One region of the Bradyrhizobium oligotrophicum S58 genome, then DNA from elsewhere that is predicted to be linked to it. Evidence: predicted binding sites of a transcription regulator. Region 1 holds the regulator's gene; the other holds the start of a gene.
The links. The regulator PhoB, encoded in region 1, activates phosphate uptake and scavenging genes when phosphate is short. The targets are predictions, from matches to a motif close to TGTCATNNANCTGTCAT.
Positions count from the first base shown of each region.

Region 2: a site for PhoB is predicted at 5,429-5,445, ahead of ugpB (sn-glycerol-3-phosphate ABC transporter substrate-binding protein UgpB). Genes of this name have one in related genera too.

Region 1 covers NC_020453.1:6,634,139-6,641,203, reverse strand. Annotated here, with positions in the region: gene pstB (phosphate ABC transporter ATP-binding protein PstB) at 1-562, shown strand, start outside; gene phoU (phosphate signaling complex protein PhoU) at 593-1,309, shown strand; gene phoB (phosphate regulon transcriptional regulator PhoB) at 1,326-2,033, shown strand; gene S58_RS28700 (trypsin-like serine protease) at 2,148-3,464, shown strand; gene S58_RS28695 (HoxN/HupN/NixA family nickel/cobalt transporter) at 3,649-4,755, shown strand; gene S58_RS28690 (NADH-quinone oxidoreductase subunit B family protein) at 4,780-5,799, shown strand; gene S58_RS28685 (nickel-dependent hydrogenase large subunit) at 5,796-7,065, shown strand, end outside.
Region 2 covers NC_020453.1:121,585-128,649, reverse strand. Annotated here, with positions in the region: gene S58_RS00595 (GNAT family N-acetyltransferase) at 1-14, opposite strand, end outside; gene S58_RS00590 (BQ00720 family protein) at 188-451, opposite strand; gene S58_RS00585 (Hsp20 family protein) at 509-934, opposite strand; gene S58_RS00580 (sn-glycerol-3-phosphate import ATP-binding protein UgpC) at 1,070-2,149, opposite strand; gene ugpE (sn-glycerol-3-phosphate ABC transporter permease UgpE) at 2,257-3,105, opposite strand; gene ugpA (sn-glycerol-3-phosphate ABC transporter permease UgpA) at 3,105-3,986, opposite strand; gene ugpB (sn-glycerol-3-phosphate ABC transporter substrate-binding protein UgpB) at 4,059-5,375, opposite strand; gene S58_RS00560 (CaiB/BaiF CoA transferase family protein) at 5,569-6,771, opposite strand; gene S58_RS00555 (organic hydroperoxide resistance protein) at 6,924-7,065, opposite strand, start outside.

The sequences.
Region 1 (7,065 bases):
GTTGATGCTGGACAACACCAACATCCTCGATCCCAAGCTCGATCTGAACCTGCTGCGTGCCCGGGTCGGCATGGTGTTCCAGAAGCCGACGCCGTTTCCGATGACGATCTACGAGAACATCGCCTTCGGCATCCGCCTCTATGAGAAGATCTCGAAGTCCGAGATGGACGACCGGGTCGAGAAGGCGCTGCGCGGCGGTGCGCTGTGGAACGAGGTCAAGGACAAGCTCAACGCCTCGGGCCTGTCGCTGTCCGGCGGCCAGCAGCAGCGCCTGTGCATCGCGCGCACCGTGGCCGTGCGGCCGGAGGTGATCCTGTTCGACGAGCCGTGCTCGGCGCTCGATCCGATCTCAACCGCTAAGGTCGAGGAGCTGATCCAGGAGCTCGCCGAGAACTATACGATCGCCATCGTGACGCATAACATGCAGCAGGCGGCGCGCGTCTCCGACAAGACCGCCTTCATGTATCTCGGCGAGCTGATCGAGTTCGACGACACCAGCAAGATCTTCACCTCGCCGAGCGATCGGCGGACCCAGGATTACATCACCGGCCGGTTCGGCTGAGGCCGACAGCAATGCCTTCAGGAGATCATCATGGCCAGTGAACATACCGCCAAGGCGTTCGACAGCGATCTGCAGGACCTGACCCGGCTGGTGTCGGAGATGGGCGGCCTCGCGGAGCGGCTGATCGTCGATTCCGTCGATGCGCTGGTGCGGCGCGATGTGGCGCTCGGCCAGAAGGTGGTCGCCACCGATGCCGACGTCGACAAGCTGCAGCGCATCATCGAGGAGCGCGCGGTGCTCACGATCGCCCGGCGCCAACCGATGGCGATCGATCTGCGCGAGATCGTCGGCGCCATGCGTGTCGCCACCGATCTGGAGCGCATCGGCGATCTCGCCAAGAACATCGGCAAGCGCGTCGCGGCACTGGAGAGCGATTTCCATCCGCTGAAGCTGATCCGCGGGCTCGAGCACATGACCGACCTGGTGCAGTCGCAGGTCAAGACGGTGCTGGACGCCTATGCCGCGCACGACCTGCCGGCGGCGATGACGGTGTGGAAGGGCGACGAGGAAGTCGACGCCATCTGTACCTCGCTGTTCCGCGAGCTCCTGACTTACATGATGGAAGATCCGCGCAACATCTCGTTCTGCATCCACCTGATGTTCTGCGCCAAGAACATCGAGCGCATCGGCGATCACGCCACGAACATCGCCGAGACGGTGTTCTATATGATCGAAGGCCAGCAGATCATGGACAAGCGCCCGAAGGGCGACATGACGAGCTTCGCGTCGACGATCCCCGGTAACTGAGAGAGACGGTTCAGACATGGGCGCGCGAATTCTGGTGGTGGAGGACGAGGAGGCGCTGACCACGCTGCTGCGCTACAACCTCGAAGCCGAGGGCTATGAGGTCGAGACCGTGGCGCGCGGCGACGAGGCCGACACGCGGCTGAAGGAGCGCGTTCCCGATCTCGTCGTGCTCGACTGGATGCTGCCGGGCCTGTCCGGCATCGAACTGTGCCGCCGCCTGCGCGCGCGGTCCGAGACCAGGCAGCTGCCGATCATCATGCTGACCGCGCGCGGCGAGGAGAGCGAGCGCGTGCGCGGGCTGGCCACCGGCGCCGACGACTACATCGTCAAGCCGTTCTCGGTGCCGGAGCTGTTGGCGCGCGTGAAGGGCCTGCTGCGCCGGGCGAGCCCGGAGCGGCTGGCGACCGTGCTGTCCTATGGTGATATCGAGCTCGACCGCGAGAAGCGCCGCGTCGCGCGCTCGGGCCGGCCGATCGATCTCGGCCCGACCGAATACCGCCTGCTCGAATTCTTCCTGGAGCATCCCGGGCGGGTGTTCAGCCGCGAGCAGCTGCTCGACAGCGTCTGGGGCCGCGACATCTACATCGACGAGCGCACCGTCGACGTTCACATCGGCCGTTTGCGCAAGCTGCTCAATCCGGGCCGCGAGCAGGACCCGATCCGCACCGTGCGCGGCGCCGGCTATGCGCTCGACGACCGGTTCGCCAAATCCGAGCAGGCGTGACGCGCGAGCGGACCTGATTAAGGAGGCCGCGGTCCGCTTTCCGCCACGCCGCCGCCGTGTTGATGATCTTGGGTGGAGGACCCTTCAGGACGATTCAGGTCGCAGCGGACGCCCTTGATCAAGACGATCATCATATGTCTTGCCGTGCTGCTCGCCAGCGTGGCGGGCGCCTCGGCCGCCGAACTCGAAGACGCGGTCGCGGCGGCAGGCAATGGGCAGCACGCGGCGGCGCTGCGACGGCTGCTGCCGCTGGCGGCCAAGGGCGATGCACGGGCGCAGTTCGATGTCGGCTTCATGGCTGCGTTCGGTTGGGGCGTGCCACGCAATCCCGCCGAGGCGCTGACCTGGTACCGCAAGGCGGCCGATCAGGGGCTTGCCGTCGCGCAGCACTATCTCGGCATCGCCTACGTGAATGGCGAGGGTGTTGCCTCCAATTATGGCGAAGCCAGCCGCTGGTTCATTCGCGCCGCCGCGCAGGGTTTTGCCCAGTCGCAATACATGCTGGGCCTGATGCTGCTCGACGGCCGCGGCGTGCAGCAGGACTGCGTGCAGGGTTATGCCTGGCTGGTGATGGCCGGCCGCAACGGCGTGCGATCGGCCGGTCGCGACGTGCAGCGGGTCAAGCTGACCGAGCCGCAGCGGCGCCAGGCGGAGACCATGATCGCGGCCTGGCAGCCGAAGCCGGAATCGGGGGAGGCGGGCGTCGCCACTCCGCGTCCCGAGCAGCTGCTGGGGCTCGACCGGCACATCGGCGAGGTCGTCGATCCCACCTCATGGCCGGCGTCGTCGATCGGCGTCGTCACCGTCGCGCAATACTCGACCGGCGGCTGGTGCACCGGCACGCTGGTGGCACCCAGAGTCGTGCTCACCGCGGCGCATTGCGTGTTCAACGGTGTGGCGCAGGTCAGCCCCGGCAACGTCCGCTTTCTGGCCGGCATGAACAAGGGGACCCCAGCGGCGTCATCGGTCGCCGACCGGGTGATCGTGGCGCCGGACTTCGTCCCGACCCAGCACGACAAATGGTCGCTCGACCGTTCGCCCGCCGATTGGGCGCTGATCGTGCTGAAGGATGCGCTGCCGTCGCGGCCGGTCGCGGTCAAGGCACTTACCCGCGAGGAGCTCGCGGCGGCGACGGCAGCCGGTACCATCTCCGAGATCGGCTACGGCCAGGAGCGGCGTTATTCGCCCACCGGCCAGCGCAATTGCAGCGCCGGCATGACCAAGGACGCGAAGCTGCTGACGGTGCATTGCCTGGCCAATTTCGGCTATTCGGGCTCGCCGATCATGGCCGAGGTCGGCGGCACGCCTGCCGTGGTCGGCATCTTCTCCGCGTTCCACGAGGAGACCCGGCTGATGTTCGCCGCCCCCGCGAGCCAGTTCGAGGCGATCGTGAAGCGCGAGATCGCGGCGCAGAGTGCCTCGGCGCGGTGACCGCGGCGAGACAGGGGAGGGAGTTCCAGGTGACTGGTCATTGTCTGTGCGCAGCTGGATAGTGGTTTGCCAAGCAAACAGGCCGATACGGAAGGCGCCGGCATCGCAAACTCTGGTTTCTCCGCAGCTTTCGCCTGCAGCCGGGCCTTGACCTGACTGGCGCGGCTCTTGCTATTGTCTGAGTATGACGATTGTTCCAATTGATCATCCTCGGGTCCCGCGGCCTTCGCTGCTGTGGTGGCGGTCGCCGCCGGGCCGGAACGTGGCGCTCGTCGCCGGGCTGGTCGCGGCCAATGCGCTCGCCTGGACGTGGGCGTTCTCGCTGTATGCTGACCGTCCGGCCATCGTCGGCACCGCGATGCTGGCCTGGCTGCTCGGACTGCGCCATGCGGTCGATGCGGATCACATCGCGGCGATCGACAACGTCGTGCGGAAGCTGGTGCAGGATGGCGACACACCGCGCGCCGCAGGCCTCTATTTTGCGCTTGGCCATTCCAGTGTCGTCGTCATCGCGACCATCGTGGTGAGCCTCGTCGCTGGCGCTGACCTGTTGAGTGAGGAGAGTGCGATCCGCGCGATCGGCGGTGCGATCGGTACCTCGGTGTCGGCTGGCTTCCTGCTGCTGATCGCGTTCGCGAACCTCATTCTGTTCGTGAACCTCTGGCGTTGGCCGGCCCAACCGCAGTCCGAGACAGCTGGAAACACGGGACGTGGCATCCTCATTCGCCTGCTGCGCCCCGTGCTGCGCCTGGTGGGACGCGCCTGGCATATGTATCCGCTCGGTTTCCTGTTCGGCCTCGGCTTCGATACCGCGAGCGAGATCGGTCTGCTCAGCCTGTCGGCGACCGAGGCCGCGCGCGGCGCGAGCCTCGCCCATGTGCTGGTGTTCCCGGCGCTGTTCGCGGCTGCAATGGCAACCGTCGACACCGCCGACAGCATGCTGATGGTCGGCGCCTATCGCTGGGCGCTGACCGACCCCGCGCGCAAGCGGCGCTACAATCTGGTGATCACTGGTCTGTCGGTCGCCATCGCGCTGGTGATCGGCAGCGTCGAGGCATTCACTTTGCTGGCGCCGAGGTTGGGCCTGACTGGGGGATGGGCCGATGTCGCAGCCGCGCTCGGTGATGACATCGCCAATCTCGGTATCGTTGCGATCGGCCTGTTTGGACTGATCTGGGCCGTCGCGGTGTTCGGCCGCCGGGCGCGAGGTTCGGACCCGGTGCCGAGTGAAGCGCTTGCCAGCGTTCCTGCGGTGGCGCTAAACCGGCCGGTGACACGAAGCGGAACGTAGAAAACGGGCTAGCAGTGAGGCCTCATGACGGTCGGCTCGGAGGGAATGACCAGGATGCTGTGGCTGCAGGGCGCGAGCTGCGGCGGCTGCACCATGTCGATCCTGGAAAGCGGCGCCTCGGGCTGGTTCGACGAATTGCGCCAATCCGGCATTGACCTCATCTGGCATCCCTCGGTCAGCGAGCAGACCGGAGACGAAGTCGTTGAGCTGTTGGAGGCAATCCGCGACGGCCGTGAGCGGCTCGATCTTTTGGTGCTCGAAGGCTCGGTGGCGCGCGGACCCAGCTTGAGCGGGCGTTTCAACATGCTCGCGGGCACCAACCGCTCGATCTATCACTGGCTGCTCGACCTGGCGCCGCTCGCCGACTACGTCGTCGCCGTCGGCAGCTGCGCGGCCTATGGCGGCATTCCTGCTGCGGGCATCAATCCGACCGATGCGGTCGGATTGCAGTTCGAGGGCAGCGACGTCGGCGGCGCGCTCGGCGCCGGCTTTCGTTCGAAGCGCGGGCTGCCGGTGATCAACGTTGCAGGCTGTGCGCCGCATCCTGGCTGGATGATGGAAAGCTTGCTGGCACTCACCAGTGGTGATCTGGGTGCAGACGGCCTCGACACGGTCGGCCGTCCGACCTTCATCGCCAATCACCTCGCCCATCACGGCTGCTCGCGCAACGAGTTCTACGAGTTCAAGGCGAGCGCGGAGACGATGTCGGAGCGCGGCTGCCTGATGGAGCATCTCGGCTGCCGCGCGACGCAGGCGGTCGGCGATTGCAATCAGCGGTCCTGGAACGGCGGCGGCTCCTGCACCAAGGGGGGCTATGCCTGCATCGCCTGCACCTCGCCGGGCTTCGAGAGCGCGCAGAATTATCTGCAGACCGCAAAGCTCGCCGGCATTCCCGTCGGCCTGCCGACCGACATGCCGAAAGCCTGGTTCGTGGCGCTCGCAGCGCTGTCGAAATCGGCCACGCCGCGCCGCGTGCGGATCAATGCGACGGCCGATCATGTCGTGATGCCGCCGGGCCGGCCCAGTGACAAGCGCAGCTCATGACGCGGATCACGGTCGGCCCGTTCAACCGCGTCGAGGGCGACCTCGAGGTCCGGCTCGATATCGAGAGCGGCCGCGTCACCAGAGCGGAAGTGACGGCGCCGCTCTATCGCGGCTTCGAGCAGATCCTGGAGGGACGGCCACCGCTCGACGCCCTGGTGATCGCGCCGCGCATCTGCGGCATCTGCTCGGTGTCGCAATCGATCGCGGCGGCAGCCGCGTTGCGCCAGGCCATGGGCCTTGCGGCAGCACCAAACGGCATCCTCGCGACCAACATCGCGCATGCGGCCGAGAACGCCGCTGATCATCTGACGCATTTCTACATCTTCTTCATGCCCGACTTCGCCCGCGACGCGTATGCCTCGCACGCCTGGCATTCTGCCACGGCGGAGCGCTTCACTGCGACCAAGGGCAGCGCTGCCCGCGAAGCCTTGCCTGCACGCGCGCGCCTGCTGGAGATCATGGGCATCATCGCCGGCAAATGGCCGCACAGCCTCGCATTCCAGCCGGGCGGCACCACGCGCGCCATCGAGCTCGGCGAGCGCATCCGGCTCAACGCGATCGCGGCCTCATTTCGCGGCTTCCTCGAACGCGTCGTGTTTGCGGACAAGCTGGAAAACGTGATTGCATTGTCGACCCCGGACGAACTCGACAGCTGGCGCGAGGGACGCGGCGGCGATTTCGCGCATTTTCTTCGGGTGGCGGATGCATTGTCCCTGAACGATCTCGGCACGGGTCCAGGCCTGCTGATGAGCTTCGGCGCGTATCACGATGTCGATGGCGCGCACTTTCGCGCCGGCATTCGTACTGATGCCGGAGAGATCGAGGCTTTGCCGGCCCATCGGATCACGGAGGACGTCTCGCACGCCTGGATGCGCGAGACGTCGCTCGACCCGGCGGAGAGCCGCACGGTGCCCGATGCCGACAAGGCCGACGCCTACAGCTGGTGCAAGGCGCCGCGGCTCGCGGGAGAACCGGTCGAAGTCGGCGCTCTCGCCAGACAGGCGATCAATGGCCAGCAGCTGATCACCGCCTTGATCACTGCAGACGGCGGCAGCAATGTCCGCAACCGCGTGATTGCCCGGCTGATCGAAACCGCGCAGCTCGCGCTGTCGATCGAGCAGTGGATCAAGGCGTTGCGTCTCAACGAGCCATTCTGTGTGAACAGCGGCGAGACGGCCGACGGCCACTTCGTCGGGCTGGTCGAGGCCGCGCGCGGTAGCCTTGGCCATTGGCTCGCGGTGCGCTCAGGCCGGATCGAGCGCTTTC
Region 2 (7,065 bases), 1.8 Mb from region 1:
GTCACCGGGGGCATGTGCTGACGCTCTCGGCCACACTCAAGAAAAAGGGCCGTCCCCTTTTCAGGAGACTGCCCTCGTCAGAAGACGGCACGAACCGCATGATCTCACGGGAGGCTGTCGCTACGAGCCTGTTGGCCGAGCCCTCATGGTCGGGACCTGAGCTCGGCCAAGATTCGCAATCTTCGCGTCAGTGCACGCTCACGGCCTGGAGCTCATGGCTCCACGCGTTCGCAATCGCGGCCTCGCGGCTGTCGGTGAGCATGATCGGCGTGCCGTCGGCGGCGTGCAGCGCGAACAGCTTCAATCCCGGCGCGATGCGCGGCGCCTGCGGAAACAGGTCCGGCACGTCCTCGGAACGGATCTGCTTCACATACGCGATGTGACCTTCACCGAGGGTGGCCAGCGCCTCCGGAGAGACGCGAGAATCAGACGCAACGTTAACTTCAGTCATGGTCTCGACTCCTTCTGAGACTCAAGCGGTCGAGTCCGCTACTCGTTCCATCAACCATTATTCGTGTTCATTGATCGCTATTGTCTTAACGATCCGCTCAGGCTCGGGCCTGGCCAGATCGACCGACAACAACCCGTTCCTCAGATCCGCACCGAGCACGTGCATTCCCTCCGCCAGCACGAAGGTGCGCTGGAAGTGGCGCGCGGCAATGCCGCGATGAATGTATTGCCTGGTCTTGTCGTCCTGCTGGCGTCCGCGGATGACGAGCTGGTTTTCCTCAATGGTGACATCGAGTTGGTCGCGGGTGAAACCCGCTACCGCCAGCGTGATCCTGAGACGCTCGGGCTGGCCATTGGTGCGTTCGAACCGCTCGATATTGTAGGGCGGATAACCGTCGGCACCTTTGACGACGCGGTCGAGCACACGCTCGATCTCGTCGAAGCCCAAAAGGAACGGACTGGAGAGCGAAGGAACACGAGACATGGTTTACAAAGTCCTCTCGAAGCGACTTTGATGTATCAGGGCCCTGTCGGCACCCCTTGAGCAGCAATATGGTCACGCCGCGGGGTGGGTTCAAGCACCCAAGCCCCCGCGGAACTGCCCTGCCTGTGGAACGGCTTAAACCGAAAGCCGTTGCCGGCCATCGGCCGAGAACAGATGCAGCTTGGTCCGCGGCGCCACGGCGCGAATTCGGGTTCCGATCGCCGGAGCCGCGGTCCCCGGCAACCTGACGATGACGTCGTTGGAGGTCGCGGCGAGGCTGTCATTGTTGCCGGCGTCCTGGCGCGCGCCGTAGACATAGGTCTCGGCCCCGACATGCTCGATGGCGTCGACCCTGAGGTCGAGGCCGACCCCGCCCGGCGGCACGGTGTCGCCGAGCTCGAAATCCTCGGGACGAATCCCGAGCTGGCCGGCGTCGGCCGGGACCGCGTCGGCGCCGAGAAGCTGGGCGCGAACGGCATCGATCGGCATCAGGTTCATCGGCGGCGCGCCGATGAACGACGCGACGAAGGTCGTCGCCGGCCTCTGGTAGATCTCGAGCGGATTGCCGATCTGCTCGACCTTGCCGCCGTTCATCACGACGAGAATGTCGGCGAGCGTCATCGCCTCGAGCTGGTCGTGGGTCACGTAGATCGCCGTGGTGGCGAGACGCCGCTGCAGCTTGCGGATCTCGACCCGCATCGCGATGCGCAGCTTGGCGTCGAGGTTGGACAGCGGCTCGTCGAACAGGAACACTTTCGGCTGGCGCACGATGGCGCGGCCCATTGCCACGCGCTGGCGCTGGCCGCCGGAGAGCTGGCGCGGCTTCCGCTGCAGCATGGTGCCGAGCTCGAGGATGCGTGCGGCGTCCTCGACGCGCGTCTTGATCTCGCTCTCCGGCACGCGGCGATTGCGCAGGCCGTAGGCCATGTTGTTGTACACGCTCATATGCGGGTAGAGCGCGTAGTTCTGGAACACCATCGCGATGTCGCGCTCGGCCGGCTCGATCGCATTGACGATGCGGCCGCCGATATCGATCTCGCCCGACGAGATCGTCTCCAGCCCGGCGACCATCCGCAGCAGCGTTGATTTGCCGCAGCCCGAGGGGCCGACGAGCACGCAGAACTGGCCGTCGCCGACCTCGATGTCGATGCCTTTGATGGCCTCGAAGCCGCCGGGATAGATCTTGCGGACGTTGCGGAGGGTGACGTTGGCCATGGGTTACCTAGCGAATGGGGAGTAGCGAATAGGGAGTGGCGAATAGGGAAGGGCGAATGGGGCCTCATGCTCGGCTCCTCCTATTCGCTACTCGCCATTCGCCCACCTCACTTTTCGGTCTCCACGAGACCTTTCACGAACAGACGCTGCATGAAGACGACGACGGCGACCGGCGGCAGCATCGCCAGCACGGCGGTCGCCATCGCCAGCTGCCATTCCGCGAGCTCGTCGGTCGTGCTCAGCATCTTCTTGATGCCGATCACGATCGTCTGCATCGAATCCTTGGTGGTGATCAGCAGCGGCCAGAGATACTGATTCCAGCCGTAGATGAACTGGATGACGAACAGCGCCGCCACGGTCGTCATCGACAGCGGCAGCAGCGTGTCCCAGAAGAAGCGCAGCGGACCCGCGCCGTCGATGCGCGACGCTTCCAGCAACTCGTCGGGGACGGTCATGAAGAACTGGCGGAACAGCAGCGTGCCGGTGGCCGAGGCGATCAGCGGCAGGATCAGCCCGGCATAGGTGTCCAGCATGTGCAGGTCGGCGACGATCTTGTAGGTCGGATAGATGCGGACCTCGACCGGCAGCATCAGGGTGACGAAGATGATCCAGAATGCGGTCTTGCGGAACGGAAAGCGGAAATAGACGATCGCGAACGCCGACAGGATCGAGATGAAGATCTTGCCGACGGCGATGCCGATCGCGGAGATGAAGGAGTTGAGGAGAAGCACCCCGACCGGCTGATTCATGAAGCGCGAGCCGCCGACGAACACGGCGCGATAATAGTTCTCGAGCAGGTTACGGCCCGGCGTCAGGGGAAGGTTGCCGCTGACGACGGTCGCCGCGTCGTAGGTCGAGGCGATGAACGCGACATAGACCGGGAAGGCGAAGATGACGATGCCGAACGAGAGCACGGCATAGGCGATGAAGTCGCGCAGCGGGCGGTGCTCGACCATCAGTACTGCACCTTGCGTTCGACATAGCGGAACTGGATCGCCGTCAGTGCGATCACGATCACCATCAGGACGACGGATTGCGCCGCCGAGCCGCCGAGATCACCGCCGAGCCGGCCATCGGCGAACACCTTGTAGACCATCGTCGTGGTCGAGCCGGCGGGGCCGCCCGAGGTGACGGCGTCGATGATGCCGAACGTCTCGAAGAACACGTAGACGATGTTGACCACCAGAAGGAAGAACGTGGTCGGCGACAGCAGCGGGAAGATGATGGTCCAGAACCGCCGCAGCGGCCCGGCGCCGTCGATCGCGCCGGCCTCGATCACGCTTCTCGGGATCGCCTGCAGGCCGGCGAGGAAGAACAGGAAATTATAGGCGACCTGCTTCCACACCGCGGCCATCACCACGAGGATCATCGCGTGGGTGCCGTTCAGCATCGGATTCCAGTCGAAGCCCATCAGGCGCAGCGGCCGTGCGAGCGTCCCCAGCGTCGGATGGAAGATGAAGAACCACAGCACGCCGGCAACGGCGGGCGCCACCGCATAGGGCCACACCATCAGCGTCTTGTAGATCGAGCCGCCCTTGAGGTTCTTGTCCGCCTGGGTCGCGAACAGCAGTGCGACGCCGAGCGAGAGCACCGTGACGAGCGACGAGAACACCACCGTGGTGCCGATCGCGGTGTAATATTCCGGCTGCGCGAACAGCGCCTGGTAGTTTTCGAGGCCGACGAATTCGGAATTGAGGCCGAACGCGTCCTCCTGCAGGAACGATTGCCGGATTGCCTGGCTGGCCGGCCAGTAGAAGAAGATCAGCGTGATCGCGAGCTGCGGCGCCAGCAGCAGATAGGGCAGCAGCTTGCCGTTGAAGACGACTGATTTTTCCATCGAGGATGCCGCGGGAGGGACGGATGACAAAACTCCCCCTCCGGCGGGAGGGGGAGCTTCGTCCGTGAGGTCTTACTTGGCCGTTTTCTCGAAGGTGCGCAACATGGCGTTGCCGCGGGCCACCGCGGCGTCGAGCGCCTCCTTGGCAGACTTCTTGCCGGCGAGCGCCGCCTCGATCTCCTCGGCCCAGACGTCGCGCATCTGCACCATGTTGCCGAAGCGCAGGCCGCGCGAATTCTCGGTCGGCTCCTTGTTGGTGAGTTCCTTCAGCGGCGTCTGCAAGGTCGGATTCTTCTCGTAGAAGCCGTCGGCCTTGGTCTTCTCATAGGCCGCCTTGGTGATCGGCAGATAGCCGGATTCCTGATGCAGCTTGGCCTGGCGGTTGGTGTCGGACAGGAAGGTGAAGAACTTGGCGACGCCCTTGTATTCGTCGGCCGTCTTGCCGCCCATCACCCACAGCGACGCACCGCCGATGATCGAGTTCTGCGGCGCGCCCTGCACGTCGGGGTAATACGGCATCGGCGCCGAGGTGAAGTCGAACTTGGCCGTGCTCTTGGCGCTCGCGTAGTAACCTGACGACGTCAGGAAGATCGCGCACTCGCCGGTGCCGAACCGGCTTTCGCTCTGATTGCCGCGGCCGGAATAGTCGTAGGTCTTGTCCTTCTGCAGGTCGATCAGGTTCTGCAGGTGCTTGACGGCGAGCGGCGTGTTGAACTCCAGCACCGTGTCGAAGCCGTCGAGGCCGTTGGCCTTGGTTCCGATCGGCACGTTGTGCCAGGCCGAGAACTGCTCGATATGCGCCCAGGTCGCCCAGGCGTTGGAGAAGCCGCAGGTCTCGTGACCGGCCGCCTTCAGCTTCTTGGCAGCGTCGAATACCTCGGGCCAGGTCTTCGGAATCTCGGCGATTCCGGCCTTCTTCAGTTCGTCCTTGTTGATCCACATCACCATCGACGACGAGTTGAAGGGGAACGACAGCATGTCGCCCTTCGACGTCGAGTAGTAGCCGGTGATCGCCGGCAGATAGGCCTTCGGGTCGAACGGCTCGCCGGCGTCCTTCATCAGTTGATAGACCGGCTTGATGGCGCCCTTGGCGCTCATCATGGTCGCGGTGCCGACCTCGAACACCTGCAGGATGTGCGGCGAAGTGCCGGCCCGGAACGCCGCAATACCGGCATTCATCGTGTCGGGATAGGATCCCTTGAACGTCGCCACCACTTTGTAGTCGCTCTGCGAGGCGTTGAAGTCCTCCGCGAGCTTGTTGACGATGTCGTTGTTGCCGCCGGTCATGGCGTGCCACCACTGAATTTCAGTCACAGCGTGTGCGGGCGAAACGGCAAAACCAAAAGTAGCTGCAAGCGCGGCGGCAGCAGCAAATTGTCGAACTGACATCAAAAAGATCCTCCCAGGAACGTCATCGTCGTTGCGGCCGTTAACAGCGCCAGATGACAGTTATGTGAATGTATAGACGGCTGATCCCGCATGGGAAAGCCGTGATGGGTGGGGCGGAGAACTGCGGTAAATCAAGCGCTCCGTCGCTGCGCTGCGAAGGTGCGGCGCGGCGACAGAGCGGCTTGCGGGATGATCAGCGCTTGCGTTCGGCGCAAACGGTCCCCTGGGCAAACAAGTCGTCGATCTCGCTCTCCGAGTAGCCGAACTCGCCGAGAACGTCGCGGGCGTGCTGGCTGAACTTCGGCGGCGTCGCGCGCAGGGTCGGCTTGGTGCGTTCGAGCCGGATCGGCGACGCCACGCCCTTGTACCAGTCCTTCTCTATGACATCGCCGCGGTGGATCGTGTGCGGATTGGTCAGCGCCTGATCGATCTTCTGCACCGGTCCGGCGGGCAGGCCGGCGGCGAGCAGGCGATTGCACAAGGGCTCGGCTTCGAACTGACTGAACACGGCTGCGAGTTCCGCGCGCAGCGCTTCGCGGTTGGCGATGCGGTCCCGGTTGCGGGCGAAGCGCGGATCGGTCCCGAGCTCCGGGCGGCCGATTTCCTTGGCGAGCTTGCGGAACGTGCCGTCATTGCCGACGCCGATGAAGATGTCGTCGGTCCTGGTCGGGAAGATCGCGTAAGGCACGAGGTTTGGATGCTCGTTGCCGGTCAGCGACGGCGGCTTGCCATGCATGAAGTAGTTCGCGGTGTGCGGATGCATGATCGCAAGGCCGGTTTCGTACAAGGTGACTTCGAGGAACTGGCCGATCCCCGAACGCTGACGCTCCGACAGCGCCATCAGGATGCCGATCGCGGCATAGAGTCCGGTGGTGATGTCGACCAGGGGAACGCCGATCCGCATCGGGCCGCTTTCGGGCGAGCCGGTTGCGGCGATCATGCCGGTCATCGCCTGGATGATCGCGTCATAGCCGGGATTGCCGCCGCGCGGCCCATCGGCGCCGAAGCCGCAGATCCGGCAGTGCACGAGCTGCGGGTATTTCTCGCGAAGAACATCGCTGCCGATGCCCCATTTCTCCAGGGTGCCGGGCTTGAAGTTCTCGATCAGCACGTCGGCGGTCTCGAGCATCTTCAACAGCACCACGCGGCCGCCTTCCGAGGCGAGGTCGAGGCCGATCGAGCGCTTGTTGCGGTTGATCCCGACGAAATAGGCGGCGTCCTCATCGTGGAACGGAGGACCCCAGTCGCGGACCTCGTCCCCGGCGGGCGGCTCGACCTTGATCACGTCGGCGCCGTGATCGGCCAGGATCTGCGTGCAATAGGGGCCGCCGAGCACGCGCGTCAGGTCGATCACGCGCAGTCCGGTCATGGCGCCGGGAGCAAATGGAGGTGTCATCGGATGTCGCGAGGTTGGTTGAACTCGCGGTCATTAAGCATTGCACAGGCGCCGGCGCAAAGGTCACGCGGCAAAAGAAGTCCTTGCGGCCGGACGAGAGCTGCCATGCGGCAGGCGCGAACAGCGCCCCTGCCGCATGGCGGAATTCAGCCTCAGACGACGGTCAGCTTGACGTCGACATTGCCGCGCGTGGCGTTGGAATAGGGGCACACTTCATGAGCCTTGGCGACCAGCGCCTCGGCGTCGGCCTTGGCGAGGCCGGGGAGCGACACGGCGAGTTCGACGGTGATGCCG